DNA from 2 places in the Streptomyces sp. BoleA5 genome. Region 1 is predicted to be linked to the other one. Evidence: predicted binding sites of a transcription regulator. Region 1 holds the regulator's gene; the other holds the start of a gene.
The links. The regulator HspR, encoded in region 1, represses chaperone genes until heat shock. The targets are predictions, from matches to a motif close to TTGAGNNNNNNNNNCTCAA.

Region 1 (15,612 bases):
CCGCAGGAGCAGGTGGACGGTTTCACCGACGCGTACCTGCTGGAACTCGCCGGAAAGGTGAAGGGGTTGCGCGGGGCGGCCTTCGACTCCGCGGTGCGCGAGCAGTCCCACGCGGACTTCGTGACCGCGTCCGAGGACGCCTTCGTCAAGAGCGGTGCCACGGGCACCCCTTACGTGAAGATCGACGGTAAGGCGGTGTCCCAGGCCGACCTGCAGAAGCTGTTCGACCCGGTCTCCTTCGCGGCGCTGCTGCGGCAGTCCGGCATCGGCGGCTGAGGACGCCGGGGAGCGGGAGGAGCACACGAACGCCGGTGGGCGCGTACGGGATCCGTACGCGCCCACCGGCGTTCCCACGTGCGTCCGCGGGAGGTGCTACGTCGCGGGCTCCGGCTGCGGCTCGTCCGCCGTCTCCGGCTCGCCGTCGGGGTCGAGCGGGGTCCTCACGGAGTCGAGCAGCAGCTGGGAGACGTCGACGACCTGGAGCGACTCCTTGGCCTTGCCCTCGTTCTTCCGGCCGTTGACGGAGTCGGAGAGCATCACCAGGCAGAACGGGCACGCGGTGGAGACGATGTCCGGGTCGAGGGACAGCGCCTCGTCGACGCGCTCGTTGTTGATGCGTTTGCCGATCCGCTCCTCCATCCACATGCGGGCGCCGCCGGCGCCGCAGCAGAAGCCGCGCTCCTTGTGGCGGTGCATCTCCTCGTTCCGCAGGCCCGGCACCTTGGCGATGATCTCGCGCGGCGGCGTGTAGACCTTGTTGTGGCGGCCCAGGTAGCAGGGGTCGTGGTAGGTGATGATGCCCTCGACCGGGGTGACGGGGACGAGCTTGCCCTCGTCGACCAGGTGCTGGAGCAGCTGGGTGTGGTGGATGACCTCGTACTCGCCGCCGAGCTGCGGGTACTCGTTCGCCAGGGTGTTGAAGCAGTGCGGGCAGGTGGCGACGATCTTCTTCTGCGCCTTGGGCTTCCTGGTGCTCTCGTCCTCGTCGTCCTCGCCGAAGGCCATGTTCAGCATGGCGACGTTCTCGGCGCCCAGCTGCTGGAAGAGGAACTCGTTGCCCAGGCGGCGGGCGGAGTCACCGGTGCAGTTCTCCTCGCCGCCCATGATCGCGAACTTGACGCCCGCGATGTGGAGCAGCTCGGCGAAGGCCTTGGTGGTCTTCTTGGCGCGGTCCTCCAGGGAGCCGGCGCAGCCGACCCAGTACAGGTACTCCACCTCGGTGAGGTCCTCGATGTCCTCGCCTACGACGGGGACCTCGAAATCGACCTCCTTGACCCAGGCGAGCCGCTGCTTCTTGGGCAGGCCCCAGGGGTTGCCCTTCTTCTCCAGGTTCTTGAGCATCGTGCCCGCCTCGGACGGGAACGAGGACTCGATCATGACCTGGTAGCGGCGCATGTCGACGATGTGGTCGATGTGCTCGATGTCCACCGGGCACTGCTCGACGCAGGCGCCGCAGGTGGTGCAGGACCACAGGACGTCCGGGTCGATGACGCCGTTCTCCTCGGCGGTGCCGATCAGCGGGCGCTCGGCCTCGGCGAGGGCGGCTGCGGGGACGCCGGCGAGCTGCTCCTCGCCCGCCTTCTCCTCGCCCTCCGCGGTCTTGCCGCCGCCGGCGAGCAGGTAGGGCGCCTTGGCGTGCGCGTGGTCGCGCAGCGACATGATCAGCAGCTTCGGGGAGAGCGGCTTGCCGGTGTTCCAGGCGGGGCACTGCGACTGGCAGCGGCCGCACTCGGTGCAGGTGGAGAAGTCGAGGATGCCCTTCCAGGAGAACTGCTCCACCTGGCTGACGCCGAAGACGTCGTCCTCGCCCGGGTCCTCGAAGTCGATCGGCTTGCCGCCGGAGGCCATCGGCAGCAGGGCGCCGAGCGCCACGGCGCCGTCGGCGTTCCGCTTGAACCAGATGTTGGGGAAGGCCAGGAAGCGGTGCCAGGCGACGCCCATGTCGGTCCTGAGCGAGACCACGATCATCCAGACGAAGGACGTCCCGATCTTGATCATCGCGGTCAGGTAGACGAGGTTCTGCAGCGTGCCGACGCTCAGCCCCCTGAAGGCCGCGACCAGCGGGTACGACGCGAAGTAGGCGGCCTCGTAGCCGTGCACCCCCGCCAGGGCGCCCTCCAGGCCGCGCAGGGTCATGATCGCGAGGCCGATGATGAGGATGACGGACTCGACGAAGTAGGCCTGGCCGGTGTTGGAGCCCGCGAAGCGGGACTTGCGGCCGGCCCGGCCCGGCCGGGACAGCTGGCGGATCGTGATCAGCGTGAGGATGCCGAGCGTGGTCATCAGGCCGATGAACTCGACGAACACCTCGTACGGCAGCCAGTGGCCGATGACCGGCAGCACCCACTCGGCCTCGAAGAGCTGGCCGAAGGCGTTCACCAGGGTGAGCACGAGCGAGAAGAAGCCGACGGCGACGAACCAGTGCGCGACGCCGACCACGCCCCAGCGGTTCATACGGGTGTGGCCGAGGAACTCCCGGACCACCGTGACGGTGCGCGCCCGCCAGTCGTCCGTGCGGGTGCCCGCGGGGACGTCCTGGCCGAGGCGTACGAACCGGTAGATCTGGGCGATGGCGCGGCTGAACAGCGCAACGCCGACCACGGCGAGTACCAGCGACACGATGATCGCGGCGAGTTGCATTTCGGGGCTCCTCGGACCTGCGAGAGGGGAGGCTCGGGGCTGTGCCCGGCTGAATACTAAGCAGTAACTTATGTGGTTCTCCTGAGACTACCCAGTATCGGCGTGCGTGCGCAGCCGCGCCGCCGGTGATCTGTGTCGCTGAGGGGCGCCTCTCCTCGGCCCCGCCGGGGCTGTGGGGCCTCCGGAGTCCGTGGAGGCGCACGAAGGGACCCTGCGGTCGCTCGCCGTGGCCGCCCGTGCGCGGAGGGGTGGCCCATAAGTTGAGTCGCCACGACTCAGGTCTGTTGACAGGAACGGAGGTGTGGGGCACCCTTGAGCCAGTTCCACTCAAGTAGGCAGCTGGAGGGTTCCACCATGGCACGTGCGGTCGGCATCGACCTGGGCACGACTAACTCCGTCGTCAGCGTTCTCGAAGGCGGCGAGCCCACCGTCATCACCAACGCCGAGGGCGCCAGGACCACGCCGTCCGTCGTCGCCTTCGCCAAGAACGGCGAGGTGCTCGTCGGCGAGGTCGCCAAGCGCCAGGCCGTCACCAACGTCGACAGGACCGTCCGGTCGGTCAAGCGCCACATGGGCACCGACTGGAAGATCAACCTGGACGGCAAGGACTTCAACCCGCAGCAGATGAGCGCCTTCATCCTGCAGAAGCTGAAGCGGGACGCCGAGGCGTACCTGGGCGAGAAGGTGACCGACGCGGTCATCACCGTCCCGGCGTACTTCAACGACTCGGAACGCCAGGCCACCAAGGAGGCCGGCGAGATCGCGGGCCTGAACGTCCTGCGCATCGTCAACGAGCCCACGGCCGCCGCCCTGGCGTACGGCCTGGACAAGGACGACCAGACCATCCTCGTCTTCGACCTCGGTGGCGGCACCTTCGACGTCTCGCTGCTGGAGATCGGCGACGGCGTCGTCGAGGTGAAGGCCACCAACGGCGACAACCACCTCGGTGGTGACGACTGGGACCAGCGCATCGTCGACTACCTGGTGAAGCAGTTCGCCTCGGGTCACGGCGTGGACCTGTCGAAGGACAAGATGGCGCTGCAGCGTCTGCGCGAGGCCGCCGAGAAGGCGAAGATCGAGCTGTCCTCGTCCACCGAGACCTCGATCAACCTGCCTTACATCACGGCGTCCGCCGAGGGCCCGCTGCACCTGGACGAGAAGCTCACCCGGGCCCAGTTCCAGCAGCTGTCCACGGACCTGCTGGAGCGCTGCAAGATCCCGTTCCACAACGTGATCAAGGACGCGGGCATCCAGCTCTCCGAGATCGACCACGTCGTCCTCGTCGGCGGCTCGACGCGTATGCCCGCCGTCGCCGAGCTCGTCAAGGAGCTGACCGGCGGTCAGGACGCCAACAAGGGCGTCAACCCGGACGAGGTCGTCGCCATCGGCGCCGCGCTCCAGGCCGGTGTGCTCAAGGGCGAGGTCAAGGACGTCCTGCTCCTCGACGTGACCCCGCTGTCCCTCGGCATCGAGACCAAGGGCGGCATCATGACCAAGCTGATCGAGCGCAACACCACGATCCCGACCAAGCGCTCGGAGATCTTCACCACGGCCGAGGACAACCAGCCGTCGGTGCAGATCCAGGTCTACCAGGGCGAGCGCGAGATCGCGGCGTACAACAAGAAGCTCGGCATGTTCGAGCTGACCGGTCTCCCGCCGGCCCCGCGCGGCATCCCGCAGATCGAGGTCGCCTTCGACATCGACGCCAACGGCATCATGCACGTCTCCGCCAAGGACCTCGGTACCGGCAAGGAGCAGCGCATGACGGTCACCGGTGGCTCGGCGCTGCCGAAGGACGACATCGACCGCATGATGCGCGAGGCCGAGCAGTACGCGGAGGAGGACCACAAGCGCCGCGAGTCCGCCGAGACCCGCAACCAGGCCGAGCAGCTCGTCTACCAGACCGAGAAGTTCCTCAAGGACAACGAGGAGAAGGTCCCCGGTGACGTCAAGACCGAGGTCGAGGCGGCCGTCGCGGACCTGAAGGAGAAGCTGAAGGGCGAGGACTCCGCCGCCATCCGCGAGGCGACCGAGAAGGTCGCCGCCACCTCGCAGAAGCTGGGCCAGGCGCTGTACGCCAACGCCCAGGCCGAGGGCGGCGCGACCGGTGCCGCCGGTGCCGAGGGCGGGGCCCAGGCCGACGACGACGTCGTCGACGCCGAGATCGTCGACGAGGACAAGAAGGACGGTGCCGCGTGACGGAGGAGACCCCGGGCTTCGAGGAGGAGCCTGTCGTCCCCTCTGCCGAGGCCGGTTCCACCTCGCCGGGGGAGTCCCCCGGCGAGGCGGGGCCCGGCGCCGGACCCGCCGACCAGGCGGGCCCGGCGGGCCCGGCCGGGGACGCGAACGTCAACGTCGCTCTGCAGGCGCAGCTGGACCAGGTGCGGACGGCGCTCGGTGAGCGCACGGCGGACCTCCAGCGGCTCCAGGCGGAGTACCAGAACTACCGCCGCCGGGTGGAGCGGGACCGCATCGCGGTCCGCGAGATCGCGGTCGCGAACCTGCTCACCGAGTTGCTCCCGGTGCTCGACGACATCGGTCGCGCCCGGGACCACAAGGAACTGGTCGGTGGCTTCAAGTCGGTCGGCGAGTCGCTGGAGACGGTGGCCGCGAAGCTGGGCCTGCAGCAGTTCGGCAAGGAGGGCGAGCCCTTCGACCCGCTGGTGCACGAGGCCCTGATGCACAGTTATTCGCCGGATGTCACGCAGACCACCTGCGTGCAGATCCTGCAGCCCGGGTATCGCATCGGTGAACGCACCATCCGCCCCGCGCGGGTGGCCGTCGCCGAGCCCCAGCCCGGCACGCAGGGCCCGCAGAAGGACGATGACACGGCGGACGAGGAGAACGGTGGCCCCGAACAGGGCTGACGTAGGTCATGTGAGGAAGGAGGGACGCCGGGGATGAGCATCAGCAGGGATTTGTTCGAGAAGGATCTCTACAAGGTCCTCGGCGTCCCGAAGGACGCCACCGAGGCGGAGATCAAGAAGGCGTACCGGAAGCTCGCCCGCGAGTTCCACCCGGACGCCAACAAGGGCGACGCCAAGGCCGAGGAGCGCTTCAAGGAGATCTCCGAGGCCAACGACGTCCTGTCGGACGCCAAGCGCCGCAAGGAGTACGACGAGGGCCGCGCCCTCTTCGGCAACGGCGGCTTCCGCGCCGGCCCGGCCGGCGCGGGCGGGTTCGGCTTCGACCTCGGTGACCTCTTCGGCGGTGCCCCCGGTGGCACGGCCCCCCAGGGCGGCGGCTTCGGCGGCGGCCTCGGGGACGTGTTCGGCGGGTTGTTCAACCGCGGCGGCGCCACCACCCGTACCCAGCCGCGGCGCGGCCAGGACATCGAGACCGAGGTGACGCTGAAGTTCACCGAGGCCGTGGACGGCGCCACCGTTCCGCTGAAGATGACCAGCCAGGCCCCCTGCAAGGCCTGTTCCGGCACCGGCGACAAGAACGGCACGCCCAGGGTGTGCCCGACCTGCGTCGGCACGGGCCAGGTCTCGCGCGGCGGCAGCGGCAGCTTCTCGCTCACCGACCCGTGCACCGACTGCAAGGGCCGCGGCCTGATCGCGCAGGACCCCTGCGAGGTCTGCAACGGCAGCGGCCGGGCCCGTTCGGCGCGCACCATGCAGGTGCGCATCCCGGCCGGCGTCACCGACGGGCAGCGCATCCGGCTGCGCGGCAAGGGCGCGCCGGGTGAGCGCGGGGGCCCGGCCGGCGACCTCTACGTCACCGTGCACGTCGACGCGCACCCGGTGTTCGGCCGCAAGGCCGACAACCTCACCGTCACCGTGCCCGTCACCTTCGTGGAGGCGGCGCTGGGCGGGGAGATCAAGGTCCCGACGCTCGGCGGTCCCCCCGTGACCCTGAAGCTGCCCCCGGGCACGCCCAACGGGCGTACGCTGCGGGCCCGCGGCAAGGGCGCGGTCCGCAAGGACGGCACCCGCGGGGACCTGCTGGTCTCGATCGAGGTCGCCGTCCCGGCGGCCACCGAGGGCAAGGCGCTGGACGCCCTTGAGGCGTACCGGGAGGCGACCGCGGACACCGACCCGCGGGCAGAGCTGTTCCAGGCCGCGAAGGGAGTCTGACTTGATGAACACGAGCGGCGGCATGCGTGGTGGGCGGGGTCGCAACCCGTACGAGCTGACCGACGAATCCCCCGTCTACGTCATCTCGGTGGCGGCCCAGCTCTCGGGGCTGCACCCGCAGACGCTGCGCCAGTACGACCGTCTCGGACTGGTCTCGCCCGACCGTACGGCCGGGCGGGGACGCCGTTACTCCGCTCGTGACATCGAACTCCTGCGCGAGGTCCAGCGCCTCTCCCAGGACGAGGGCATCAACCTGGCCGGCATCAAGCGCATCATCGAACTGGAGAACCAGGTGGCGGCCCTGCAGTCGCGGGTGGCCGAGCTCTCCGCGGCACTCGAGGGCGCGGCGGTGGCCATGCAGCAGCGCGAGGCCGCCGTCCACGCCTCGTACCGGCGCGACCTGGTGCCCTACCAGGACGTCCAGCAGACCTCCGCGCTGGTGGTGTGGCGGCCCAAGCGGCCGGAGTGAGCGGCGGCCGCTCATGGGGCGACACGGCCTAGGGGAGCAGGTCGGCGGGGCCGCGCGAGACGTGGTGCAGATGACGCCCCGAGGCGACCATCGCCTCCAGCAGGCGGTGGCCCTCCGCCGCGGGCACGAACCCCTCGGCGCAGGCCTGACGCATCAGGTCGAAGGTCTCCTTGGTGGTGATGCCGCGCCGTCGCGCGAAGTCGCGGGCCGAGCGGTCGTCGGTGATCCAGACCGCGCCCCGGAACTCGCGGCGGCGGGTGATCAGCACACATGTCTCGGCCTCGCCGAGGTGCTTGGTCGGCTGGTGGGACGAGCCGCCGAAGGCGGCCCGGCGCAACCGGTCGACCTCCCGCAACTCGGCGCCGTCGGTGATCTCCACGGGCTCGCCGAGCCATCCGGCCTCCCCGAGACCGGCCAGCCGCGGCAGGAAGCGCGCGGAGCGGGCGGCCTCCCAGGCCACGGCCTGGGTCCAGCGGCCGCGGCCGTCCAGCACCTTCTCCAGCAGGAGCAGCCGGTCGACGGCCGCGAAGTTGCACAGGACGGTGTTGTCGGGGAACCACCACGTGGTCATGGCTGGAAGACCGGATCCCCTTCTTCCGCGTCCTGCTGCTCGACGCCGTTGCCCGGGGGCGGTTCGGGCGCGAGGAGATCGTGCAGCCGCTCCACGTCCGTGTCCAGAAGCGCGGCGAGCGGGCGCAGGGTCGTCTCCCCCGCCAGGTAGGCCTTGTACAACTCCGAGGCGATACGGGGCGGGAAACGCTCCGCCGAGGCCCGCGAGGCCTGCTTCTGGTAGGCGTCACCGGCGCCGGCGAGCAGGTGGCAGGCCTCCGTGGTGAGGGCGCGCAGCCGCTTGCGGTGGGCGGCGTCGACGAGCCCCAGCTGGTGCAGCCGGGCCGCGAGCGCGCTCGGCGAGACCCGGAAGCGGACGACCAGGCGCTGGAAGCCGGCGTCCGAGAGTCCGCCCCCGGCCGCCTCCTTCGCCGCGGCCCGCGTCAACTCCCGGGCGGGCATCAGCAGATGCGAGGCGAAGACGTTGGCCCTCACCTCGGCCAGGTCCTTCTGCCTGCCGGGGGCGACCCGGGACTCCACGACCACGCTCCGCGCGTCCTTGGCGAGGATGTGGCAGAGCTCGTGGGCCAGGGTGAAGCGCTGCCGTGTCCACAGGTCGGTGGGCGCGAGGAGGACCAGGCGGAAGGAGTCGGCCTGCCACGCCAGACCGTCCACACCCTGGGGAAGCGCGGTGAGGGCGACGTCCACGCCGAAGCGGTCCTCCATCGCCGCGATCAGCTCGTCCGTGCCCAGCTCCGCAGCCGGCAGCAGCTCCAGCACCCCGGCCGCCAGCCGCTCGCCCTGCGCCGCGTACCGGTCCGCCGTCGCGTCCACCTCGGGTACGGGCGGCAACTGCGCGGCACGACCGAGCAGTTCCAGCACCTCGTAGGCGGCGGCGAACCGCGCCGCGACCTCCTGCGCCCCCGCCGGGTCGGCGGCGGTGTCGCCGCGCGTACGGGCCGCGAGCGCGGGGCGCAGCGGCTCGGTGCCGGTCAGCAGCCAGTCCACGGTCGTGCCGCCCGCCTCGGCGATCAGCGCCAGGTCGAGCGAGGTGAAGCGGCGCACGCCGCTCAGCGACTTCGACAGCTTGTCGGGCGTGAGCCCCACCGACCGGGCGAAAGCGGCCTTGGTCATCGCCGCCGCGTCCATCACGGTGCGTACGCGTTCGATGACAAACGGGTCCATGCCTACAGAGTAAGGCGGGCCTTGCGAAAATCGCAAGGCCTGGCTTTTCCCGGTCGTCCTGGGACGTCACGGCGTCAGGATCGCGTGGCCCCCGCCGGGCAGCGACTCCGTGCCGTCCGCGTACACGGCGCGCACCCCGTAGAAGTGGGTGGTGCCGCGGGCGGCGGTGGTGTCGGTCCAGGCGGTGCCGGTGACGGCTCCGGGGTGACGCTCTCGTAGCGGCCGGTGTCGCGGTCCCAGCGGTGGACGAGGTAACCGACGGCGTCGGCCACGTCGTTCCATCCCTGAGGAGCCGAATCCTGGCAGGCCCCGAGGACCCGTGCCAAGTCGATTCGGTTGCTCGTGATCAGGCCGTGCCGCGCGGTGCCGGCCCGGTCCCGCGTCCGCCGAAAAGGTGGGCTCCCGTGGCGGGGCGGGCGTGTGGGGCGCGTGGTGGGGAAGACGCTCCGTATGCCGCATAAGGGCGTCGGAGCGGGGATCGTGGCGGGACTGGCCGTGGGAATGGTGGCCGGTGCGATGCCGCTCGGCGCGAGCTGGGGCGCCGAGGGCCTGGACGTGGGGCTGGCGACCGTGGCGATGTGGGCCGGGCTGCGGCTGGCCGCGCGGCGGCAGGGGCCGTGGTGGATCGCCGGCCTGATGGCGTTGGTCCTGGTGAGCGTGGGCGTCGCGGCGTACGGCGACGTGGGCGTGCCGCGGTACGCGGGGCTGGTGCCGGTCCCGGTGGTGGCGGCTCTGCTGGTGGTGGGCGGCGCAGGGTCCGTGTGGGCGCGGCGCCGGGGGATCGGCGTCGCGGGTGCGGCGGCCGGGGCGGGGGCCCTGGTGGCGACCGCGTGGCTGCCGGTGTGGGTGGCGGCCGCGATGTGGGCGGCGGCTCAGGCGGGTTCGACGTCGCGGACCTCACTGCCGACGAGGTAGTCCTCGGGCTGCAGCGGCATCCGTTCGCGTTCGGGGCTGTTCCGGTACCGGGTGTCGCCCGCGGCGAAGCCGTCCTCGCCGTCGTAGGCGATCAGCCAGACGAACCGGCTGTGTCCGCGGTCCACCCAGGCCTGGCCGATCTCGAAGCCGTGAGCACGGCGCGGCGGCACGATCTCCGCGTGCCACAGGCCGAGTCAGGCGTCGAGCATCTCCGGCTGGTGTACGTCCGCAGCTGAGTGGTCCTGGGCAATGCGGGGCTCCCTCGGGTGCTCGGCCCGGTGCTCGCTGCTCGTTCCCCCCGGTTACGCGGGCGCGTGCACGCGGACCTGCTGGGGGCGGACGACGCGGTCCCCCATGCGGTAGCCGTGCCGTACGACCTCGGCGACGTCCCCGGCGAGCTCCGGGCGGGGCGCGGGGACGGTGCCCACGGCCTCCTGGAGGGCGGGGTCGAAGCGCCCGGCGGTGACCGGGATCCTGGTCATGCCGTACTTCTCCAGGAGTGTCAGCAGCTCGGCGCCGACCGAGTCGGCGAAGCCGCCGTCGACGCCGAGGTGGCGGTCGACGCGGTCCAGGAGCAGGACGAGGTCGTAGAGGAGCGGCTGCGCCAGCCGGCCCTCGGCGGCCCTGCGGGTGTGGTCGAGTTCGGCGCGCAGCTCGTCCAGACCGCGCCGCCCCTCGCGGTCGTTGAGCAGCCGGCGGCGGAACTGGTCGCCGAGCGCGGCCATCTCCTCGCGCAGCCCGTCGACGGCGTCGGCCACCACCGCGAACGGGTCGGACGCGGGCTCGTCCGCGCCCTGCGGGACGGAGTCCGCGGCGGTCTCCTCCCGCGGTGCCGGCGGCACCGGCGGTGCGGGGGGCGGCGGCATCTCCGGCAGGGGCGGTGCCCCCGGCGGAGCCACGGGCGGCACGGGCGGGACCAGCGACGGCTGCGGCGGCGGGATGCTCATGCGCGGCTCCAGGACTGCTGCGGCGGGGTGAGGAGGTTCCGGGGGAGCGAGGCGCGGGTGTGCCACCAGCGCGGCCGGAAGCCGATCCACGCGACGAGTGCGAGGGCGGCGAGCGCCACGAAGACGACATAGGGCCTGGCCGGCGTGAGCGGCACCACGGCGGCCGGGACGAGGACCCAGAGCATGCTCTTGTGCCACCGCCAGGTCTTGCCCAGCGACTCGGCGGCCAGTCCCCGGTAGAACTCCAGCCGCCCCACCAGGTCCGGGTCCGCCGGGCGTACGGCCAGGCCCTGGTCGACGCAGTGCAGGATGCGCCGGGCGGCCTCCTCGGAGGCGACGACCAGCCGGCGGCTGACCGGGTGCGTGATCATCGCGCCCTCGGCGCGCAGCGACCAGATGCGGCTGATCTGGTCGCGCAGCCCGGTGTGGCCGGGGCTGTGCGCGAGGGCCTTCTCGTACCAGGTCAGCGCCTCGTCGAAGCGGGAGGAGGCGTACAGGCCGTCACCGATGGCGAGCTCGGTCGCGAGGTCGCCCGGGGACAGCTCGTCGGCCTTCATGTACCAGGTCAGGGCCGTGTGGTGGTCGCCGAGCGCGGTGTGGACGTTTCCGATCAGGACGTGGTTCGCGGCGTCGTCCGGGGCCAGCTGGAGCGCCCTGCGGTGCTCCTGGAGGGCGTCCTGGTACGCGCCGAGGTCCTGGTGGACGGCGCCCAGCAGCCGCCAGGCGTAGGCGTTGCGGTCGTCGTGGTGCACGGCCTGCCGCAACTCGTACTCGGCGGCCTGGAGGTCGCCGTCGGCGATGTTCCGCTCGGCGATGCCCACCCAGTCGCGTACGGTGCCGCCGGGGGCGGGCCGGGGGGCCCTGGGCTCCCGGGGCTCCGGCGCCTTCTTGCGGGAGCGTGCCAGCCGCTGGTCGTACAGGGCGCGCGCGGAGGGGTCGGTGAGCGCCTTGCGGGCCTCCAGCACGCGCCGCACCTTGTCCTCGGCCTCGCGGCGCTTGTCGGAGGTGGGGGCCTTGCTCGCCTTCCCCGCCCAGCTGCGGTGCTCGCGGTCGAGTTTCCTGCCGATCTCCTCGGCACTGTCGCCGGTGCCGATGCCGAACTCGGCGTAGTAGTCGGGCACGTCCGTCGTGGTCATGGCGTGTCGGCTCCCGCTCCGGTCAGAGGGCCGCGGTGCGGGACACGCGGTCGCTGAGTTCCTCCAGCTCCTCGCCGCCCAGGTTGTCCGGACGCTCGACCTCGAACTCGCCGAGCCACTCGCCCGAGGTGAGGTCCTTGACCTCGACGTGGATGATGCCGTCCACGTCGTAGGCGTAGTACACCTCGAAGGGCGCGCCCCTGGGGTACGGCGGGATCCTCAGGGTGCTCTCGCCGACGACCTTCACGTAGTCCAGGTCCTCGCCCTCGCCCTCGGTGACCTGCACCCGCAGCGCTGCCTGGCGCTCGCGGACCGTGTAGAAGGTCTCGCTCTCCTTCGCGGGCACCGTGGTGTTGTGCGGGATGATCACCGCGTTGTACTCCGGCGAACGCGGGGCGTCGTCGTGGACGGCGACCATGCCGAGGGACTGCGAGGTGACGTCCTTGATGGACTTCACCCTGCCCTTGGTGAGCCGCGCGAGGCCGTCGCCGGGGGCGGACTCCACGTGCGCGCCGCTGCCGATGTACTTCTTGCGCTCGGCGGCCTGTTCGGCACGGACCTCCGCGTCCAGGGCGATCAGCGCGGCCCCCAGGGCCACCACCTCGTCCTGGTTGACGCCGCGTTCCGCGCTCTTCCCGGACAGCCGCCCGACCAGGGCCGGGACCTGCGGCATCCGCGTGGAGCCGCCGACGAGCAGCACCTTGTCGATGTCGTCCCAGGTGAGGCCGGACTCCTCCAGCACGCCCTCGGTGAGGATGCGGGTGCGGTCCAGCAGTTCCGCGGTGAGCTCGTCGAACTTCTCGCGGGTGATGCGGATCTGCTCGTGCCGGCCGCCGGCCGAGAGCATGACGACCGCCTGCGGGGCGTTGGACAGGGTGCGCTTGGCGATCTCCGCCTTGTCGCGCAGTTCGGCCAGGGTGGCGGTGTCGTCGGTGAGGTCGGGGCCGCCGGCCGCCATGAAGGCGCCGTTGAGGTGCTCCATCAGCGCCCCGTCCCAGTCGAATCCGCCGAGGTTGCGGTCGCCGTCGGTGGCGACGACGTCGTACTCGCCGTCCTCGACCTTCATCACGGTGACGTCGAAGGTGCCGCCGCCCAGGTCGTAGACGAGGACGGTGCCGACCCGCTCGTCCTCGTCCTGGTCGAGGCCGTACGCGAGGGCGGCGGCGGTCGGCTCGTTGACGATCCGCAGCACCTCCAGGCCGGCGATCCGGCCGGCGTCCTGGGTGGCCTTGCGGCGCGCGTCGTCGAAGTAGGCGGGGACGGTGATCACGGCGCGCTCGACGGGCTCGCCGAGCATCATCTCGGCGTCCTCCTTGAGCCGCTTGAGGATCAGCGCGGAGATCTCCTCGGGGCGGAAGGGAGTGCCGGACTCCGAGGTGTAGACGGGGGTGGGCTCGCCCATGTAGCGCTTGACGAACTGCACCACGTGGTCCGGGGCGGTGGCCGCGGAGCGCTTGGCCTGCGAGCCGACGACGACGACGTCGCCCTGGAACATCACCACGGAGGGGGTGATGTTCTCGCCCTCGCGGTTGCGGACGATGGACGCGGTGCCGGTCCGGTCCGCCACCGCGACCGCGGAGTACGTCGTGCCCAGATCGATTCCCACAACCCGTGCCACAGCCGGGCACCTCCCCGTAGCCGTACGTCGTCCGAATCTGCCGGAGCGTCAATCATGCAGCACGCAGGGGTGTTTGCGGGACGGGATCGACGGGGCGGGTGAGGCTCAGGCGCGGCCCATGGCGCGGGTCAGCGCGATCTCGACGACGACGCGGTCCGGGTTGGGGGCGGGGGTGCGGCCGTAGCGCTCGGCGTAGCGCCGCACCGCGTCGGCGACGGCGTCCGGGTCGGTGTTGATGCGGGCCACGCCCTCCAGCGTCGCCCACCGCCCCTTGTCGACCTGGCACAGCGCGACCCGGGCGCCCTCCGGCCCGGCCGCCAGCACGTTGGCCACCTTGCGGCTCGCCTTGTTGGTGATCACCCGGGCCAGTCCGGCCTCCGGGTCGTACGTCACGCCCACCGGCACGACGTGCGGGGTGCCGTCGAGGCGGTGCGTGGTGAGGGTGCTCATGAGGTACTCCCGCCAGAAGGCGAGGTAGCCGGGGTCGGGGCTGCGGGGGTCGATGGCCATGTTCGCGAGGTTACGTCACCTCGTGGCCGCGCCCCCGGCCCCAAAGGCCGATCTTGCGGGTGCCTCGAGGCGGACGCGGATGTCGCGGGTGGCACGAGGCAGGTCGCGCCGACGTTGACGCTCATGGCCGCGGCCTGGGCCGCCCTGATGCGTAAGGACGGTGGAAGACCCCCTCCCGGAAGGATGCTCGCACGTGTGACACCGGTGGGTGGCCTTTCCGTCCCAGCGTGGGCCGGATGGCGGGCGCCCTTGGAAAACCAACCTTGAGTGGAATAGACTCAACTTGTCTTACGCTGGAAAAAGCAGCTTCGATGGTGAGGTCGAGAAGGAGGAGTAGGCGGACGTGGACACCGAGCTGACCAACAAGAGCCGGGAGGCCCTGAACGCCGCCAACAGCAAGGCGGTCTCGGCCGGGCATGCGGATCTGACCCCCGCGCACCTGCTGCTGGCGCTGCTGGAGCAGCCGGAGAACGACAGCGTGCTGGACGTCCTCGCGGCGAGCGGCGCGGACGCCGCGGCGGTGCGCTCCGGCGCCGAGCGGCTGCTGGGCGGGCTGCCCAGCGTGCAGGGCAGCACGGTGGCGCCGCCGCAGGCTAACCGCGAACTGCTCGCCGTGATCGCCGACGCGGCGGCGCGGGCGAAGGAACTCGGGGACGCGTACGTGTCCACCGAGCACCTGCTCATCGGCGTCGCCCTCAAGGGCGGAGCCGCCGGTGAGCTGCTGAACCACAACGGTGCGACCGGCAGCGGGCTGCAGGACGCCTTCGAGCAGATCAGGGGAGGTCAGCGCGTGACGACACCCGACCCCGAGGGCACGTACAAGGCGCTGGAGAAGTACGGCACGGACTTCACCGCGGCGGCCCGCGAGGGCAAGCTCGACCCGGTGATCGGCCGGGACAACGAGATCCGGCGCGTGGTGCAGGTGCTCTCGCGGCGAACCAAGAACAACCCGGTGCTCATCGGTGAGCCCGGCGTCGGCAAGACCGCCGTCGTCGAGGGCCTGGCGCAGCGCATCGTCAAGGGCGACGTGCCCGAGAGCCTGCGCAACAAGCGCCTGGTCGCCCTCGACCTGGGCGCGATGGTCGCGGGCGCCAAGTACCGCGGCGAGTTCGAGGAGCGGCTCAAGGCCGTGCTCGCGGAGATCAAGGCGAGCGACGGCCGGATCATCACCTTCATCGACGAGCTGCACACCGTCGTCGGCGCGGGCGCCGGCGGCGACTCCGCCATGGACGCGGGCAACATGCTCAAGCCGATGCTGGCGCGCGGCGAGCTGCGCATGGTCGGCGCGACCACCCTCGACGAGTACCGCGAGCGGATCGAGAAGGACCCGGCCCTGGAGCGCCGCTTCCAGCAGGTGCTGGTGGCCGAGCCCAGCGTCGAGGACACCATCGCGATCCTGCGCGGTCTGAAGGGGCGCTACGAGGCACACCACAAGGTGCAGATCGCCGACGCAGCCCTGGTCGCGGCGGCGACGCTCTCCGACCGCTACATCACCGCCCGCTTCCTGCCCGACAAGGCCATCGACCTGGTCGACGAGGCGGCCTCGCGGCTGCGCATGGAGATC
Region 2 (15,612 bases), on a different contig from region 1:
ACCGGGACGGGGAACTCGGGACCGGCGGCCTGGGTCTCCTCCTGCTGCGAGGCGGCCGGCGCGGTCGCCTCGCGGACCTCGGTGAAGACCTTCTCCAGCTGGCCCTGGTAGTCCTGCAGGACCTGCTCGGCCTCTTCCAGGGTGATGTCGCCGCGACCGATCAGGGATTCGGTGTAGAGCTTGCGCACCGAGCGCTTCTTGTCGATCAGGTCGTACATCAGCGGCTGGGTGAAGGACGGGTTGTCGGCCTCGTTGTGACCGCGGCGGCGGTAGCAGATGAGGTCGATGACGACGTCCTTGTTGAACGCCTGGCGGAACTCGAAGGCGAGCCGCGCGACGCGGACCACGGCCTCCGGGTCGTCGCCGTTCACGTGGAAGATCGGCGCCTCGATCATGCGCGCGACGTCGGTGCTGTACATCGACGAGCGCGAGGACTCCGGGGCGGCGGTGAAGCCGACCTGGTTGTTGATCACCACGTGCACGGTGCCGCCGGTGCGGTAGCCGCGCAGCTGCGACATGTTCAGGGTCTCCGCCACGACGCCCTGGCCGGCGAAGGCCGCGTCGCCGTGGAGCACGACGGGCATGACGGTGAAGTCCGTGCCGCCCTTGCCGATGACGTCCTGCTTGGCGCGGGCGATGCCCTCGACGATCGGGTCGACCGCCTCCAGGTGCGAGGGGTTGGCGGCCAGCGAGACGGTGATCTGCTCGCCGTCCAGACCGGTGAAGGTGCCCTGGGCGCCCAGGTGGTACTTCACGTCGCCGGAGCCGTGCATCGACTTCGGGTCGAGGTTGCCCTCGAACTCGCGGAAGATCTGCGCGTACGACTTGCCGACGATGTTGGCGAGCACGTTCAGCCGCCCGCGGTGGGCCATGCCGATGACGACCTCGTCCAGACGCGACTCGGCGGCCGCGTCGATGACGGCGTCGAGCAGCGGGATGACGGACTCGCCGCCCTCCAGCGAGAAGCGCTTCTGGCCGACGTACTTGGTCTGCAGGAAGGTCTCGAAGGCCTCGGCGGCGTTCAGGCGGCGCAGGATGCGCAGCTGCTCGTCGCGCTCGGGCTTGGTGTGCGAGCGCTCGACGCGGTCCTGGATCCACTTGCGCTGCAGCGGGTCCTGGATGTGCATGAACTCGATGCCGACGGTGCGGCAGTACGAGTCGCGCAGCACGCCGAGGATGTCGCGCAGCTTCATCAGCGACTTGCCGGCGAAGCCGCCGACGGCGAAGTCGCGCTCCAGGTCCCACAGGGTGAGCCCGTGCTCGGTGATGTCCAGGTCGGGGTGCTTGCGCTGCTTGTACTCCAGCGGGTCGGTGTCGGCCATGACGTGGCCGCGGACCCGGTAGGAGTGGATCAGCTCGAAGACGCGGGCGGCCTTGGTGACGTCGTCGTCGTGGCTAGCGTCGATGTCCTTGAGCCAGCGGACCGGCTCGTAGGGGATGCGCAGCGCCTTGAAGATGTCGTCGAAGAAGTTGTTCTCGCCCAGCAGCAGCTGGTTCATGATGCGCAGGAACTCGCCGGACGCGGCACCCTGGATGACCCGGTGGTCGTAGGTGCTGGTCAGCGTCATGACCTTGGAGATGCCCAGCTTGTTCAGGGTGTCCTGGGAGGTGCCCTGGAACTCGGCGGGGTAGTCCATCGAGCCGACGCCGAGGATCACCGACTGGCCGGGCATCAGGCGCGGCACCGAGTGGACGGTGCCGATGCCGCCGGGGTTGGTCAGCGAGACGGTCACACCGGAGAAGTCGTCCATCGTCAGCTTGCCGACGCGGGCGCGGCGGACGATGTCCTCGTAGGCCTGCCAGAACTCGAAGAAGTTGAGGGTCTCGGCCTTCTTGATGGCCGCGACGACCAGCTGGCGGTCGCCGTTGGGCTTGACCAGGTCGATGGCCAGGCCCAGGTTGACGTGGTCGGGCTTGACCAGCGTCGGCTTGCCGTCCTTCTCCGCGAACGACCAGTTCATCGCGGGCATGATCTTCAGCGCCTGCACCATGGCGTAGCCGATGATGTGGGTGAAGGAGACCTTGCCGCCACGGGCGCGCTTGAGGTGGTTGTTGATGACGATGCGGTTGTCGAACAGCAGCTTCACCGGGATGGCGCGCACGGACGTGGCCGTGGGCAGCTCCAGCGAGGCGTTCATGTTCTTCGCCACGGCCGCGGACGGGCCGCGCAGCGTCACGTACTCCGGGCCCTTGGGCGCCTCGGTGGCCGGGGCGGCCTTCGCGGCCGGCTGCGGCTGCGCCGGGGTGGGCTTCTCGGCGACGGGCTTCGCCGGAGCCGGGGCCGGAGCCTGGGCGGCGGGCGCGACCGGCGCGGGGGCCGGGGCCTGGGCGGCCGGGGCCGGCACGGCGGCGGGCGTCACGGGCGGCGCGACCGGTGCTGCGGCAGCGGGTGCGGCCGGTGCGGCCGGCGGCGCTGCGGGGGCCGGCTGAGGCCGGCCCGAGGCGACTGCGGAACCCGTATCCGCTCCCGGCTTGTAATCGGCGAAGAAGTCCCACCAGGCTCGGTCGACCGAGTTCGGGTCCTGGAGGTACTGCTGGTAGATCTCATCGACAAGCCACTCGTTAGGCCCGAATCCCGCGGCAGGGCCCTGGCCCTGCCCATCGGTTTCGGTCCCGGGGGTACCACCCGACCGGAGGTCGGGGGAGCTCGAGCTACTGGGGTGTGGCGACACGGCGGCAACCGCCCTCTTCCGCTTCACAAGGTGATGGACAGCGGAAATAAAGGCTACGCCTACCTGAGCGTTTCCTGCAGGCGGGGAGCCCAGTCGTCGCCTAAGTCACATCGGAAAGGCGGTTTCGGGGCGGAGTTTGGCGGGAATGGGATGCTGAATCGACTGGTCCGGTTGCCTCTGGCAACGTCTGCGCAGGCCGGAGCGTCAAGCCGGCGCCGCGGTGGACCCCGGGAGGGTGACGCGGATCCGGCAGCCGCGCGGTGACTCGGCCACCGCGATGCGTCCGCCGTGGAGGTCCACCGCCCAGCGCGCGATCGCCAGCCCGAGCCCCGTTCCGCCGTCGCCCGGTCCCGCGGTGCCGCGGTTGAACCGCTCGAAGACGCGGGTGCGCTCGGACTCCGGTATGCCCGGGCCCTCGTCGAGCACCTCCAGGTCGAGACTGCCGGGGCCGGTGCCGCGGCGCGCGCGGACGGTGACCCGGCCGCTGGGCGGGCTGTGCTTGACGGCGTTGTCGATCAGGTTCGCGACCACCTGGTGCAGGCGCTCGGCGTCCGCGTACGCGGTCAGCTCCGGCGGTGAGACGTCCAGATGGAGGTGGACGTCCTTGCGCGCCCGCCGGCCCGGCGCCTGGCCGTCCTGCAGTCCGAGGCCGGCCGTCTTGATCACGGCGGAGAGGTAGGGCCAGACCTCGAAGCGCTTGGCGTCCAGCGGCACGATGCCGTTGTCCAGGCGGGAGAGGTCCAGCAGGTGGGCGACGAGCAGGCTCAGCCGCTCCGCCTGCTGCAGCGCGGTGCGCATGGTCTCCGTGTCGGCCTCGGAGACCCCGTCGACCACGTTCTCCAGGACCGCGCGCAGCGCCGCGATCGGGGTGCGCAGCTCGTGCGAGACGTTCGCCACCAGCTCCTTGCGGTGCTGGTCCACGGCCTCCAGGTCGGCGGCCATCCGGTTGAAGGTCTCGGCCAGTTCGCCGACCTCGTCGCGGCGGACCGCGGTGACCCGCCGGCTGTAGTCGCCGCGGGCCATGGCGCTGGCGACCGAGGTCATCTCCCGCAGGGGCGCGGTCAGCCCGTGCGCCACCAGCTGCGAGATCAGCAGCGAGGCGATGATCGAGAAGATGGTGATGATCCGGATCTCGGTCGCGGAGTGCATCGCCACGAAGACCAGGCCGGTGGTGATCAGCACCGAGGCGAGCACCAGGTACTGCAGTGCCGCCTTGATCGACCGGAAGGGGTCGTACGGCCTCAGCGCGGCCCACACACGTTCCCGCAGCTTCGGCGGGCGCGGCGCGCTGTAGGGGCTCACGGCGTGGGCGTCTCGAGCGCGTAGCCGACGCCGTGCACGGTACGGATGCGTTCCGCGCCGATCTTCCGCCGCAGCGCCTTGACGTGGCTGTCGACGGTGCGGGTGCCGGAGGCGTCCGCCCAGTCCCACACCTCGGCGAGCAGCTGCTCCCGGGAGAGCACCGCGCGCGGCTGCTGGGCCAGGCAGACCAGCAGGTCGAACTCGGTCGGGGTGAGGTGCACGTCGGAGCCGCGGACCCGGACCCGGCGCTGGGCGTTGTCGATCTCCAGGTCGCCGAGCTGCATGTTGGCGCCGCGCGGGTCGCGGGCGGCGATCGTGGCGCGCTCCACGCGACGCAGCAGCACGTGCACCCGGGCGACCAGCTCGCGCAGCGAGAAGGGCTTGGTCATGTAGTCGTCGGCGCCCACGCCGAGCCCGACGAGCATGTCGGTCTCGTCGTCGCGGGCGGTCAGCATCAGCACCGGGAGAGGGCGCGAGGCCTGCACGCGACGGCAGACCTCCAGGCCGTCGTACCCGGGGAGCATGACGTCGAGGACGAGGAGGTCGGGCTGCCAGGAGGCGGCGGTCTCCACGGCGGCGGGGCCGTCGCCCGCGGTGCGGACCTGGAAGCCCTCGGCCCGCAGGCGTGCCGCGATGGCGTCGGCGATCGTCGCGTCGTCCTCCACCACCAGCACGCGGCGCTGCGCACCGGGGGTGGCCGCCACCGCTGCGGCTTCGACCGTCGTCGGCTGTGTGCTGTCCATGTGGGGTCCCCCATGGTCGTTTGCGTTGCGCTGCAGCGTACGGGGCGGGACGACGCCGCGGCTATGCGGGTTTGGTTGCCAGGTGCACGACATCCGGAACGCCCCGATTCACCGGGATCTCGATGGTCCGGACCTGCGTGAACTGCGCCGACCTCAGTGCGTCGTCGAACGCGGGGGACGGCTGGGCCGACCATACCGCCAGTACGCCGCCGGGTTCGAGCCGCTCCCTGCAGGCCGCGAGACCCGCCGGACCGTACAGGCCCCCGTTGCCCTCGGTGACCGTCCAGTCCGGGCCGTTGTCGATGTCCAGGCAAAGTGCGTCGTACGTCACGTCCGCGTTCCGGACGTAAGCCACCAGATCGCCCTCGACCACGCTGACCCGCGGATCCTCCAGCGCCCCTTCGGAGAAGGCCCCCAGCGGGCCCGCGCGGTGCCAGTCGACCACCGCCCGCTCCCGCTCGGCCACCGCGATCCGCGCCCAGCGCGGCTCGCCCGCCGCCCGCGCCAGGGAGAAACCCACCCCGAGCCCCCCGATCAGCACCGACAGACCGGTCCGGTCCGCCGGGAGCGCGGCCAGGGCCGCGTCGACCAGCAGGCGCTCGGAGCGGCCGTCGGAGGTGTCCATCAGGAAGGTGCCGTTGGCGATGATCTCGTAGCGTCCGCCGCTGCGCCGCAGCGCGACCTCGCCGTAGGGCCCGTCACGCCGGTCGAGCGTGACGGGCCGCTCGTCGTCCTCGTCGTACATGCCCACACAGCGTAATGACACGGTGGCGCGGGCTGTACCGGTTATCGGGCCCCGTCCGCGGCCGGGCCCCGGACCGCCACCAGGGCAGCGCCGGCGGCGAACAGCAGGACGGCGGTGGCCCAGGCGGCGGGCTGGGCGCCCGGCTGCATCGACCAGGCCCACACCGCGGCGGCCCCGCCCGGGGTGCGGGGGGCCGCCAGGTAGACGGTGCCGCCATAGACCACCGGCGGCAGCCAGCTGAGCCGGGCGCCCAGCAGCGCGGCGCCGGCCGCGGCGAGCCCGGTGAAGCCGAGCACGCCGCGGACCAGCGTCGGAGCCCCGAAGTGCGCCGGGTCGCCGGGCAGCGCGGTGCCCAGCCAGAGCACGGCGAGCCCGGTGAGGGCGAGCAGGTGCGCGCCACGCCACCGCCACCACGGCAGCGGGGCGGAGCGGTCCAGTTCGCCGGAGCGGCTGTGCAGCGAGAGCCCGGTGACCGCGGCGACGAGCACCGGGACCAGGACGACCACGGGCACCCGGGCGCCGGACTCGAAGAACGGCCGGTCGACCAGCCGGTCCGCGCCCCAGCGGGATACGGCGAAGAGGACGGCCAGCGCGGCGGCGGTGCCGGGCAGACGGCGCGAGCGCAGGTAAAGGGGTACGAGCGAGGGCGTCATGGCCGTGCCTCCTCGGCGGGTGGGGTTGGTGATCATGGCGCCGGGACACCGCTGGTGTCGCAGCCCCGCGCCGCGGCCATGTAGCGGCCCAGCCAGGCGCGGCGCTCGGCCGGTGCCAGCGCGCGCAGACGACGTGCCGCCGACTCCGCCTGCCGCTCCCGGCCCGCGGTGTCCGCGGACAGCGGGCGGCCGAGGCCCAGCCACTCCTGGGCGGCGTACTCGGCGGGGTGACCGGCCGGGTCGGACGAGCCCTCGCAGCCCAACGGCATGGTGACCGCGAAGACGAAGTCCCGGTAGAGCGTCTCCGGATCGCCCAGGCGCCCGCGGAAGACCCCGCCGTACAGCTCGAACCGGACCTCCCCGGGCGGTATGGCGCCGCCGGTGCCGCCCTCGCGGTAGCGGACGGGAGCCCCCGGCGCACCCGCGAGCCGGGAGTCGATCCGCGTCACCACCGCCCGCACGGCGGGCAGCGCCCCGGCGTGGGTCGCGCGGACGCACACCGCGGGCGTGCCCCGGTCGCAGACCAGCGCGGTGGCGGAGGAATCGGAGCGCAGCAGGTCGTCGCCGGTGCGGTACAGCACCGACCCGGCGGCGACCGCGGCCAGGAGCGGCAGGACGGCGAGGGCCCTGCGTCGCGCATGACCCGCCAGCAGGGCGGCGACGGCGAGCCCGGCCGTCCAGACCACGCACAGGGCCCCGGCCCACCACACGGGGACGTCGCCGAACCTCCCCCAGCCGCCGTTCGCGGGGCTCAGCCATGCCGTGCCCGGCCCGGGATACCCCGAGACTCCGGCGCCGAGCAGGACGTACCCCGCGAGGCCGACCAGCGGTGGCGAGAAGCGCCAGGGCACGGCCCGTCCCGCCGCGAAGCCGAGCGCCCCCAGGGAGCCGAGTGCCACCGCGTCCACCGCAGCCAGGTGCCAGGCGGGGTGCCCGTAGGACGCGTACGGCAGCAGCACCCCCAGGCATACGGCGGTCGCCGCCAGGTAGCCCAGCACCGGCCAGGCCACCGACGGCAGGGCCGCCGTCAGAGCCCTGCGCAGCGGCGACCGCGCGGCGGAGGCGAGCAGGTCGCCGGTGCCTCGCCGGCGCTCGCGGCCGCCCTGCAGGCAGCCCGCCGTGAGGGCGAGCGGGCCGCCCAGGAGCAGGCCCGCCTCACGGAGCGCCGCCTGGGTCGTCGCCCAGGTGTCGAACAGGGAGTACCGCCTGGCCAGCACGGCGACGATCACGCTCACGGTCAGTACGGCCGCCGCCCACACCCCGGAGCCGCGCAGCAGCTCGGTGCGGTGGACGCGGGGGGCGGCCGGAAGGGTCCGCGGTGCGCTGGTCAGGGTGGCCGTGGCGCTCATGCGGCGGCCTCCGGCGAGACCGCGCGTGCGGAGCGGTGGCGGCGCAGGGCCGCCGTGTAGCCGCGTTCTGTCGGGCTGTCCCCGGCCGCGTCCTCGTCACCGGCGGCGGCCAGTTCCGCCGAGGTGCCGCGGAAGGCGACGCGCCCCTCGTCGAGGAGGGTCACCTCGGTGCAGGCGGTGGCGACGTCCTCGACGAGGTGGGTGGAGACCAGGACGGTCGACGTGGCGCCCAGTTCCCTGAGCAGGGCGCGGAACTCCACCCGCTGCTCCGGGTCGAGGCCGGCCGTCGGCTCGTCGAGCAGCAGCAGCTCCGGGTCGTTGACGATCGCCTGGGCGATGCCGACCCGGCGCACCATGCCGCCGGACAGCGTCCTGATCCGCGCGTCGGCGCGTCCGGCGAGGCCGACCCGTTCCATCGCGCGCTCGACGGCCTCCGGCACCGCGGCCCTGGGCACCTCCTTCAGCCAGGCCATGTACGCCACGAACTCACGCACCGTGAAACCGGGATAGTGGCCGAACTCCTGCGGCAGGTAGCCCAGGCGCCGCCGCACCGAGGTGCGCCCCGCGGGGACCGCCGGATCGAGGCCCAGCAGTTCCAGCCGGCCGGAGCGGTACGGCGCCACGGTGGCCAGCACCCGGATCAGCGAGGTCTTCCCCGCGCCGTTGGGGCCGAGCAGCCCGTGCACGCCGCGCCCGATGCGCAGGTCGAGGGCGTCCAGGGCGGTGGTCCTTCGGTGCCGCACGGTCAGGCCGTCCACATGGACGGTGGTCTCGGTGGTCACGGGCGCTCCAGGTGGTCGAAGGCGGTACGGCGCAGGATCAGCAGGCAGGCGCAGGCCGCGGCCGCGGCGGCCCAGGCGGGCTGCGCCGCGGGGGAGAAGAGCAGGGGTACGGCGGCGACGGGAAGCCCGCACAGGGCGAGGGCCAGCAGCCAGGCCGCGGTGACGGCGACGGCCGCCCGATGGCACCCGGTCCAGCTGCCGAGCGCCAGGGTGGCCCCGGTCAGCACGAGCCCCGGCAGCAGCCAGGCCACGGCCGCGCCGGCTCCCGCGAGGACGCCGCCGGCGGCGCTCAGCAGCGGCACGCACACCGCCAGCACGAGCCCGGTGCGCGTCAGCAGCAGCCGCAGTCCGCCGGACGGCGTCGACGCGGCCAGTTCGTGGGCCGGGTCCCCGTACCTGCCGTAGGCGAGCGCCACCCCCACCGGCGGCAGCACCGGGGCGAGCGCCAGCAGCCAGGGGCGTCCCTCCGGGGCCCCGTCCAGCCGGGACAGGGCCACGGCCACGGCGAGCGTCAGCAGGACGGACCCGACCCAGGCCGGCCGCAGCACGCGCGCGGATTGCAGGGCCGCCCGCCAGGGAAGGGCGCGCGCGGGCCGCGGGCCGGGGGCGGCGGCGTCCAGCACGGCCTCGCGGACGCCGGTCAGGAGGGCACCGGCGTCGCCCGCCCTGACCAGCGCGGAGATCCGGACGGCGCAGGCCGTGCAGGAATCCAGGTGCTTGTCCACCGACCAGGCGGCGGATTCGGCGAGTGTGCCGTCGGCGTAGGCGGCGGCCGTGTCGTCCGGCACGTGCCGGCCGGTCCCGTCGGCCCGCCGGGGTGCGCGGGTGACTCGAAGGTTCAGCATGCGGCTCCTCCAGCGGGGCCGAGGGCGACGAGCGCGGCGCGCAGTTCGCGGCGCGCCCGCGAGGCCCGGGTCTTGACGGTTCCCTCGGGTATCCCGAGCAGACGCGCGGTCTCCCGCGTGGTGAGGCCGTCGACCACGGTGGCCCGCAGCACGGCCCGCAGTTCGGGGGAGATCCGGTCGAGCGCGGCGCCCACGTCGCCGTACTCCAGCCCGGCGAGGACGTCCTCCTCGGCCGAGGGGGCGGTGCCGGGTTCCTGCGTGGCGAGCAGGTCGCGGCTGCCGGCCCGGGCGGCGGCGCGACGGGCGTCCGCCAGCCGCCGGACGGCGATCACCCACAGCCAGCCGCCGGCCGCGCCGCCGCCGTGGCCGGCGGCCGAGCGCCAGGCCGTGACGAAGGTGTCCTGGAGGACCTCACGGACGGTCTCGGGGTCGGGGCAGCGCCGGGTGAGCCGGGCGTGCAGCCAGCCGGAGTGGCGGTCGTACAGATCCGCGAGGGCCTGCGAGTCCCCCCGGGCGATCGCGCGCAGCAGCGCGTCGTCCCCGGGGGGCTCGTGGCTCATGGGTCGGAAGAGTCTCACACCCCTCTATCGCCGCCGCCCCCGCGCGCGGTTCTCGGGAGGGGACGACGGGGACGCCCGGACCACGGGCACGGTGGTGCTCCGCGGCCGATCGCTCAGAGCGAACACGACCCGGGGAACACCAGGGGCATCAGATGCATTGAGTCTGCGTAGCTCAACTTCATTGCTTAGGGAGAGATAATGGCTCAGTCGTCTTCGTCGGCGTTCGCGCCGCTCACCCTGCCCGTGCTGCCCCTCGACGACGAGGTGGTCCTGCCCGGCATGGTCGTGCCGGTGGACCTGACCGACGCCGAGGCGCGCGCCGCGGTCGAGGCGGCACAGGCCGCCCAGCGGTCCGGACAGCCCGGACTCGGCAACAAGCCGCGGGTGCTGCTCGTTCCCCGGGTGGACGGGGACTACGCGGGCGTGGGCACGCTGGGCACCGTCGAGCAGGTGGGACGTCTGTCGGACGGCGATCCCGGTGCCGTCATCCGCGGTGTGAGCCGCGTGCGCATCGGCGCCGGCACGACCGGTCCCGGCCGTGCCCTGTGGGTGGAGGGCACCGAGCTCTCCGAGCCGGCACCCGCCGAGGCTCCCGGCACCGTCGCGGAGCTCATGAAGGAGTACAAGGCCCTGGCCACCAGCTGGCTGCGCAAGCGCGGCGCCTGGCAGGTCGTGGACCGCGTCCAGCAGATCGAGGAGGTCTCGCAGCTGGCGGACAACGCCGGCTACTCCGGCTTCCTCACCACCAGCCAGCGCATCGAGCTGCTGGAGACCGTCGACGCGGCCGCCCGGCTGCGGCTGGCCACGCAGTGGCTGCGTGACCACCTGGCCGAGCAGGACGTCGCGGAGACCATCCGCAAGGACGTCCAGGAGGGCATGGAGAAGCAGCAGCGCGAGTTCCTGCTCCGGCAGCAGCTGCAGGCGGTCCGCAAGGAGCTGGCCGAGCTGAACGGCGACCCGGAGGACGAGGCGGACGACTACCGTTCCCGCGTCGAGGCCGCCGACCTGCCCGAGAAGGTGCGCGAGGCCGCCCTGAAGGAGGTCGAGAAGCTGGAGCGGTCCAGCGACGCGTCCCCCGAGGGCGGCTGGATCCGCACCTGGCTGGACACCGTCCTGGAGCTGCCGTGGAACACCACGACCCAGGACGCCTACGACATCCCCGGCGCGCGGGCGGTGCTGGACGCCGACCACGCGGGCCTGGAGGACGTGAAGGAACGCATCACCGAGTACCTGGCCGTGCGCAAGCGCCGCACCGACCGCGGTCTCGGGGTCGTCGGCGGCCGCCGCGGAGGCGCGGTGCTGGCCCTGGTGGGTCCGCCCGGCGTCGGCAAGACCTCGCTCGGCGAGTCCGTGGCCCGCGCGATGGGGCGGAAGTTCGTGCGCGTCGCGCTCGGCGGCGTCCGCGACGAGGCGGAGATCCGCGGCCACCGGCGCACCTATGTCGGCGCGCTGCCCGGCCGGCTGGTGCGCGCCATCAAGGAGGCCGGGTCCATGAACCCGGTGGTCCTGCTGGACGAGATCGACAAGGTGGGCTCCGACTACCGGGGCGACCCGGCCGCGGCCCTGCTGGAGGTCCTGGACCCGGCCCAGAACCACACCTTCCGGGACCACTACCTGGAGGTCGAACTGGACCTGAGCGACGTGGTGTTCCTCGCCACCGCCAACGTCCTGGAGGCCATCCCCGAGCCGCTGCTGGACCGTATGGAGCTGGTGCGGCTGGACGGCTACACCGAGGACGAGAAGGTCGTCATCGCCCGCGACCACCTGCTGCCGCGCCAGCGCGAGCTGGCCGGGCTCGGCGAGGACGAGGTCGCCGTCGACGACGCGGCCCTGCGCAAGCTGGCCGGGGAGTACACCCGCGAGGCGGGGGTGCGCACCCTGGAGCGGTCGATCGCCCGCATCCTGCGGAAGGTCGCCGCGAAGCACGAGCTCGGCGAGCGCGAGTTGCCGTTCACGGTGACCCCGCAGGACCTGCGGGAGCTCATCGGGCGGCCGCACCACGTGCCGGAGTCGGCGCAGGACCCGCAGGAGCGGCGCACGGCGGTGCCGGGCGTGTCCACGGGCCTGGCGGTGACCGGCGCGGGAGGCGACGTCCTCTACATCGAGGCGTCGCTGGCCGACCCGGAGACCGGCGGCAGCGGCCTGCAGCTCACCGGGCAGCTGGGCGACGTGATGAAGGAGTCCGCGCAGATCGCGCTCTCCTTCCTGCGCTCGCACGGCGCCGAACTGGAGCTGCCGGTCGGCGATCTGAAGGACCGCGGCGTCCACATCCACGTCCCCGCGGGCGCGGTCCCCAAGGACGGCCCGAGCGCGGGTGTCACCATGACCACCGCGCTGGCCTCGCTCCTGTCGGGGCGCCGGGTCCGCACCGACGTCGCGATGACCGGCGAGGTGTCGCTGACCGGGCGGGTGCTGCCGATCGGCGGCGTCAAGCAGAAGCTCCTGGCCGCGCACCGCGCCGGGATCACCACCGTGGTGATCCCCAAGCGGAACGAGGCGGACCTGGACGACGTCCCCGCCGAGGTCCTGGAGAAGCTGGAGGTCCACGCGGTCTCGGACGTCCGGCACGTGCTGAAGCTCGCCCTGGAGCCGGCCGTCACCGGCGCGGACTCCGGCCTGGAGGACGGCCCCGCGCCGTCGTCGGCGGAGCCCTCGGTCGCGGCCTGAACGAGGCCCTGACCGGGTGAACGGAGAGCGGCCCCTCCCACGGCCTGAGGAGGGGCCGCTCTCCGTGCGTGCCGCCGGCGGCGGGACACCCGGTGTGGAAGTGCCCCTGGTCACGCCGTTGGTCCGCGCCTGCGAAATACTGGGGGCGCTGCGCACACGGCGGCCGGAGACGAGACGTTTTCACGACGGAAGGCGGGTGACCAGGTGGCCGGAACCGCCGGCTCCCCCAGGGAGGCGGACCCCGTGATGGAGGCGCTCGAACGCGAGCTCACCGTCCTGTTGCGGCGTGCCCGCGCATCCTCCGGGGAGATGGCCCGCGAGGTCCATCCCGACCTGGAGCCCGCCGCGTACGGGATCCTCGCCCGGCTCGCCGAGACAGGTCCCGAGCGGGCCACCGTGCTCGCCGGCTACTTCGGCGTCGGCAAGGCCACGATGAGCCGTCAACTGCGCGCCCTGGAGGACCTCGGGCTCGTCCGGCGCGAACCGGACCCCGCCGACGGGCGGGCCTTCCTGGTGCAGCTGACCACGGAGGGCGCCGAGCGCTTCTCGCGCGTCCGGCAGGCGCGCAGGGCCCGCTACGTCAACCGGCTCAGCGGCTGGGACCGCGACGAACTGCGCGAACTGGCCCGGCTGCTGGGCCAGCTGAACTCCTCGCAGGAGCAGGAGAGCGCGTGACCCGGGCGGCCCTCCGCCCGGCGTGCCGGCCCGCCGCCGTCACCATTGCGCCAGCACCGCGGTCGCGTCGTCGCGCACCTTGCCGCGCGGGAAGCGGGTGCCGTCCGGGTCCGCGGCCTCGGCCGCGCGCACGCGCCGCAGGAGTTCCTCGGGTCCGGCCTTGCGCAGCAGTGTGAACGCGCCCTGCCAGTCCTGCTCGTGGAAGACCTCGACCAGACGGGCGGCGCCGTCCGTCAGCGCCGCGACCGCGCGGACCCGCGAGCGCGGCCGGGTGCCCGTGACGGCGCGGTCCGCGACCGCCGGGTCGGCCGCCGCGGTGAAGAAGCCGCCCTCGGCGTTGCGCAGGGCCTCCACGGCCCGTCCGTACTCCGCGGCGGCCTCGGCGCGGGCGGCCGTGCCGCGCGGCAGGGCCCGTACCGCGGCGCGCAGCGCGGTCACCGGAGCGGGCAGCCGGTCCAGCCGGTCGTCGCGCACGGCACCGACCTGACCTGCGGTGTCCTCGATGAGCAACACCGAGTCGGATAGCACCAGATGCTCCACGGTGTCCGCATTCCACCGGACCGCCACCACGGTGGCCTGCGGAGTGCGGCGGTGATAAAGGTCACAGGTGCCGCGGTGCGCGTCGGCGGTGCGCAGGACGGCTTCCGCGAGACACTGCGCCAAGCTCGGGGCCGTGGGCGAAACGGACAGTTCGATCATGGATCCGCCCAGGTGGGCGACGTACCAGGGGACGTCGTGACGGCATCCCGTGGGGCCGTCGGGAGGGGTCACGCCGTCCAGCAGGACCAGTGAACCGCCGCCGCCTGACGCGGGCATGGCCACCGCCGCGAAGTCCTCGTTGGGGCGCCCGGGGCTGCCGGGCTCGGTCGCCGTCTCGATGCGCATGCGGTCAGTCTGCAGCAGCCGCCCGGGAGAGCTGTTCGAGCCCCGGGGGCGCCCGCCGGGGGTTACCGGCGAGTGAAGGTGCGCATCCTGCCAGGGCGGCGGCCGCGATGCCAGTTCCTGGTCCGGTCGGCCGGAACGCGCGCGCGTAACGATCCAGCCGGGGAGTTGAACGTCAACTTGTCGGTGCGATTCACTCGTTCGGGTGTCGAGGCGGGGGACGCACATCTGCATTCCGGGTCGGCCTGAGAAGGTCGGCACGATGCCGGGATGAGGCCAGACGTTGCCGTGCTCGGTGCCCGGCCGATGTGTCGTCATCTCGGGACCAGTGGATCAGGCGAGACGGGATAGCGAGCACCGGTGCGAACACGACGTAACCCGCGGACCAAGCGCGTACGGCAGAGACTGCTGGGCGCCCTGCTGATCTGCGCCGTCACGGTCCTGGCCGCCTCCGCTCCTGGCGTTGCCACGGGCGTGCGCGATCTGGCCGAGGCGCAACGACTGGTCGGCATGGCGCGACTCGGGGCCCAGGCGGTCTCGCTGTCCCACGCCCTGGCCGACGAACGCGACGGCATGGCCGTCTTCGTGGCCGGCGGCCGCTCCACGGAGGGCGGCAACGGCGTCTCCGAGACCCAGCGGGTGCGGGTCGACCGCCAGGCCAAGGAGGTGCTGGCGGCGGCGGCCGACGCCGACACCGACGACGCCCCCGCCTTCGCCGACGCGACCGCCGAGGTCGTCCGGCAGCTCGGGGAACTCCCCACCGTCCGGCAGAAGGTGCTCTCCGGCCCCGGCTCCGTCGAGGCCGCCGCGGCGGCCTACGACCCGGCGATCCGGGCGCTGCACGGGATCGGCTCCGCCGTCGCCCGCTCGCTGCCCGCCCGCGGCGCCTCCGCCGACACCACCGCGCTGCCCGAGCTCGCCCGCGCAGTCGACCAGGCCTCCGTCCAGCGCGGCCTGCTGGTGGGCGCGCTCACCGCGGGCGGCGGGCAGTCCGGCCTGGTGGGCGCCGCGCAGACCGCCGCGGTCAGCGAGCGGTCCGCACTCGCCGAGTTCCGCGGCGGGGCCTCGCAGGCCGCGGTCGAGCAGTACGACCAGACGGTCACCGGATCCGACGTCAACCAGGCCGACAAGCGGCTCAAGCAGCTGCTGAACGACTCCTCGCTGTCCGCCGCCGACCGCGCGCTCAAGCCGCGAGTGGTCCAGGCGGCGCTCTCCGCCCGGGTCGACATGATGCGCGGTGTCGAGTCCTCGCTCGCGGCGGCCGCCGCCGACCGGCTCGCCGCGTTGCGCGACGACGACGTGACGGCCCTCGAACTCCACGTCGCCCTCGCCTCGGTGTGCTTCCTGCTCGTCCTCGGCGTCGGCGTCTCCACGGCCCGCTCCATCACCCGCCCGGCCGCCGCCCTGAACCGCTTCGCCCGCGGGGACGTCCCCGCCGACGAGCAGGTCAGGATCGTCGGCTCCGACGAGTTCGCGGCGACCGCCCGGGCGGTCAACGCGCTCCGCGCCGAGGTGAACGGGCTGCGCGGGCGCGTCGCCGCGCAGGACGCCGAGCACACCAAGCTCCAGGGCGTCCGGGACGCCCTCGCCGCGGAACGCGAACTGCTGCACGGCCGGCAGGACGCGCTCACCACGCGTCTGGGCTCCCTGCAGGACAACGTCCACGGCACCTACGTCAACCTCACGCTGCGCACCCTCGGTCTGGTCGAGCGCCAGCTCACACTGATCGAGCGGCTG

Region 2: the regulator HspR is predicted to act here: its motif matches at 9,809-9,827, upstream of lon (endopeptidase La).

The regions. Positions count from the first base shown of each region.
Region 1 covers NZ_KB892094.1:7,073-22,684, forward strand. The annotation lists gene B085_RS41885 (thioredoxin domain-containing protein) at 1-276, shown strand, start outside; gene B085_RS0109540 ((Fe-S)-binding protein) at 373-2,640, opposite strand; gene dnaK (molecular chaperone DnaK) at 2,995-4,839, shown strand; gene grpE (nucleotide exchange factor GrpE) at 4,836-5,507, shown strand; gene dnaJ (molecular chaperone DnaJ) at 5,541-6,719, shown strand; gene B085_RS0109560 (heat shock protein transcriptional repressor HspR) at 6,724-7,188, shown strand; gene B085_RS0109565 (hypothetical protein) at 7,217-7,759, opposite strand; gene B085_RS0109570 (ImmA/IrrE family metallo-endopeptidase) at 7,756-8,922, opposite strand; gene B085_RS45535 (hypothetical protein) at 9,373-9,837, shown strand; gene B085_RS41895 (hypothetical protein) at 9,795-10,007, opposite strand; gene grpE (nucleotide exchange factor GrpE) at 10,140-10,784, opposite strand; gene B085_RS0109590 (tetratricopeptide repeat protein) at 10,781-11,920, opposite strand; gene B085_RS0109595 (Hsp70 family protein) at 11,943-13,538, opposite strand; gene B085_RS0109600 (pyridoxamine 5'-phosphate oxidase family protein) at 13,644-14,048, opposite strand; gene clpB (ATP-dependent chaperone ClpB) at 14,392-15,612, shown strand, end outside.
Region 2 covers NZ_KB892146.1:252,720-268,331, reverse strand. The annotation lists gene B085_RS0136880 (multifunctional oxoglutarate decarboxylase/oxoglutarate dehydrogenase thiamine pyrophosphate-binding subunit/dihydrolipoyllysine-residue succinyltransferase subunit) at 1-2,672, opposite strand, end outside; gene B085_RS0136875 (HAMP domain-containing sensor histidine kinase) at 2,877-3,974, opposite strand; gene B085_RS0136870 (response regulator transcription factor) at 3,971-4,717, opposite strand; gene B085_RS0136865 (hypothetical protein) at 4,779-5,462, opposite strand; gene B085_RS0136860 (hypothetical protein) at 5,504-6,115, opposite strand; gene B085_RS0136855 (hypothetical protein) at 6,148-7,464, opposite strand; gene B085_RS0136850 (ABC transporter ATP-binding protein) at 7,461-8,246, opposite strand; gene B085_RS0136845 (zf-HC2 domain-containing protein) at 8,243-9,091, opposite strand; gene B085_RS0136840 (RNA polymerase sigma factor) at 9,085-9,651, opposite strand; gene lon (endopeptidase La) at 9,850-12,318, shown strand; gene B085_RS0136830 (MarR family winged helix-turn-helix transcriptional regulator) at 12,565-12,993, shown strand; gene B085_RS0136825 (hypothetical protein) at 13,033-13,878, opposite strand; gene B085_RS44955 (nitrate- and nitrite sensing domain-containing protein) at 14,236-15,612, shown strand, end outside.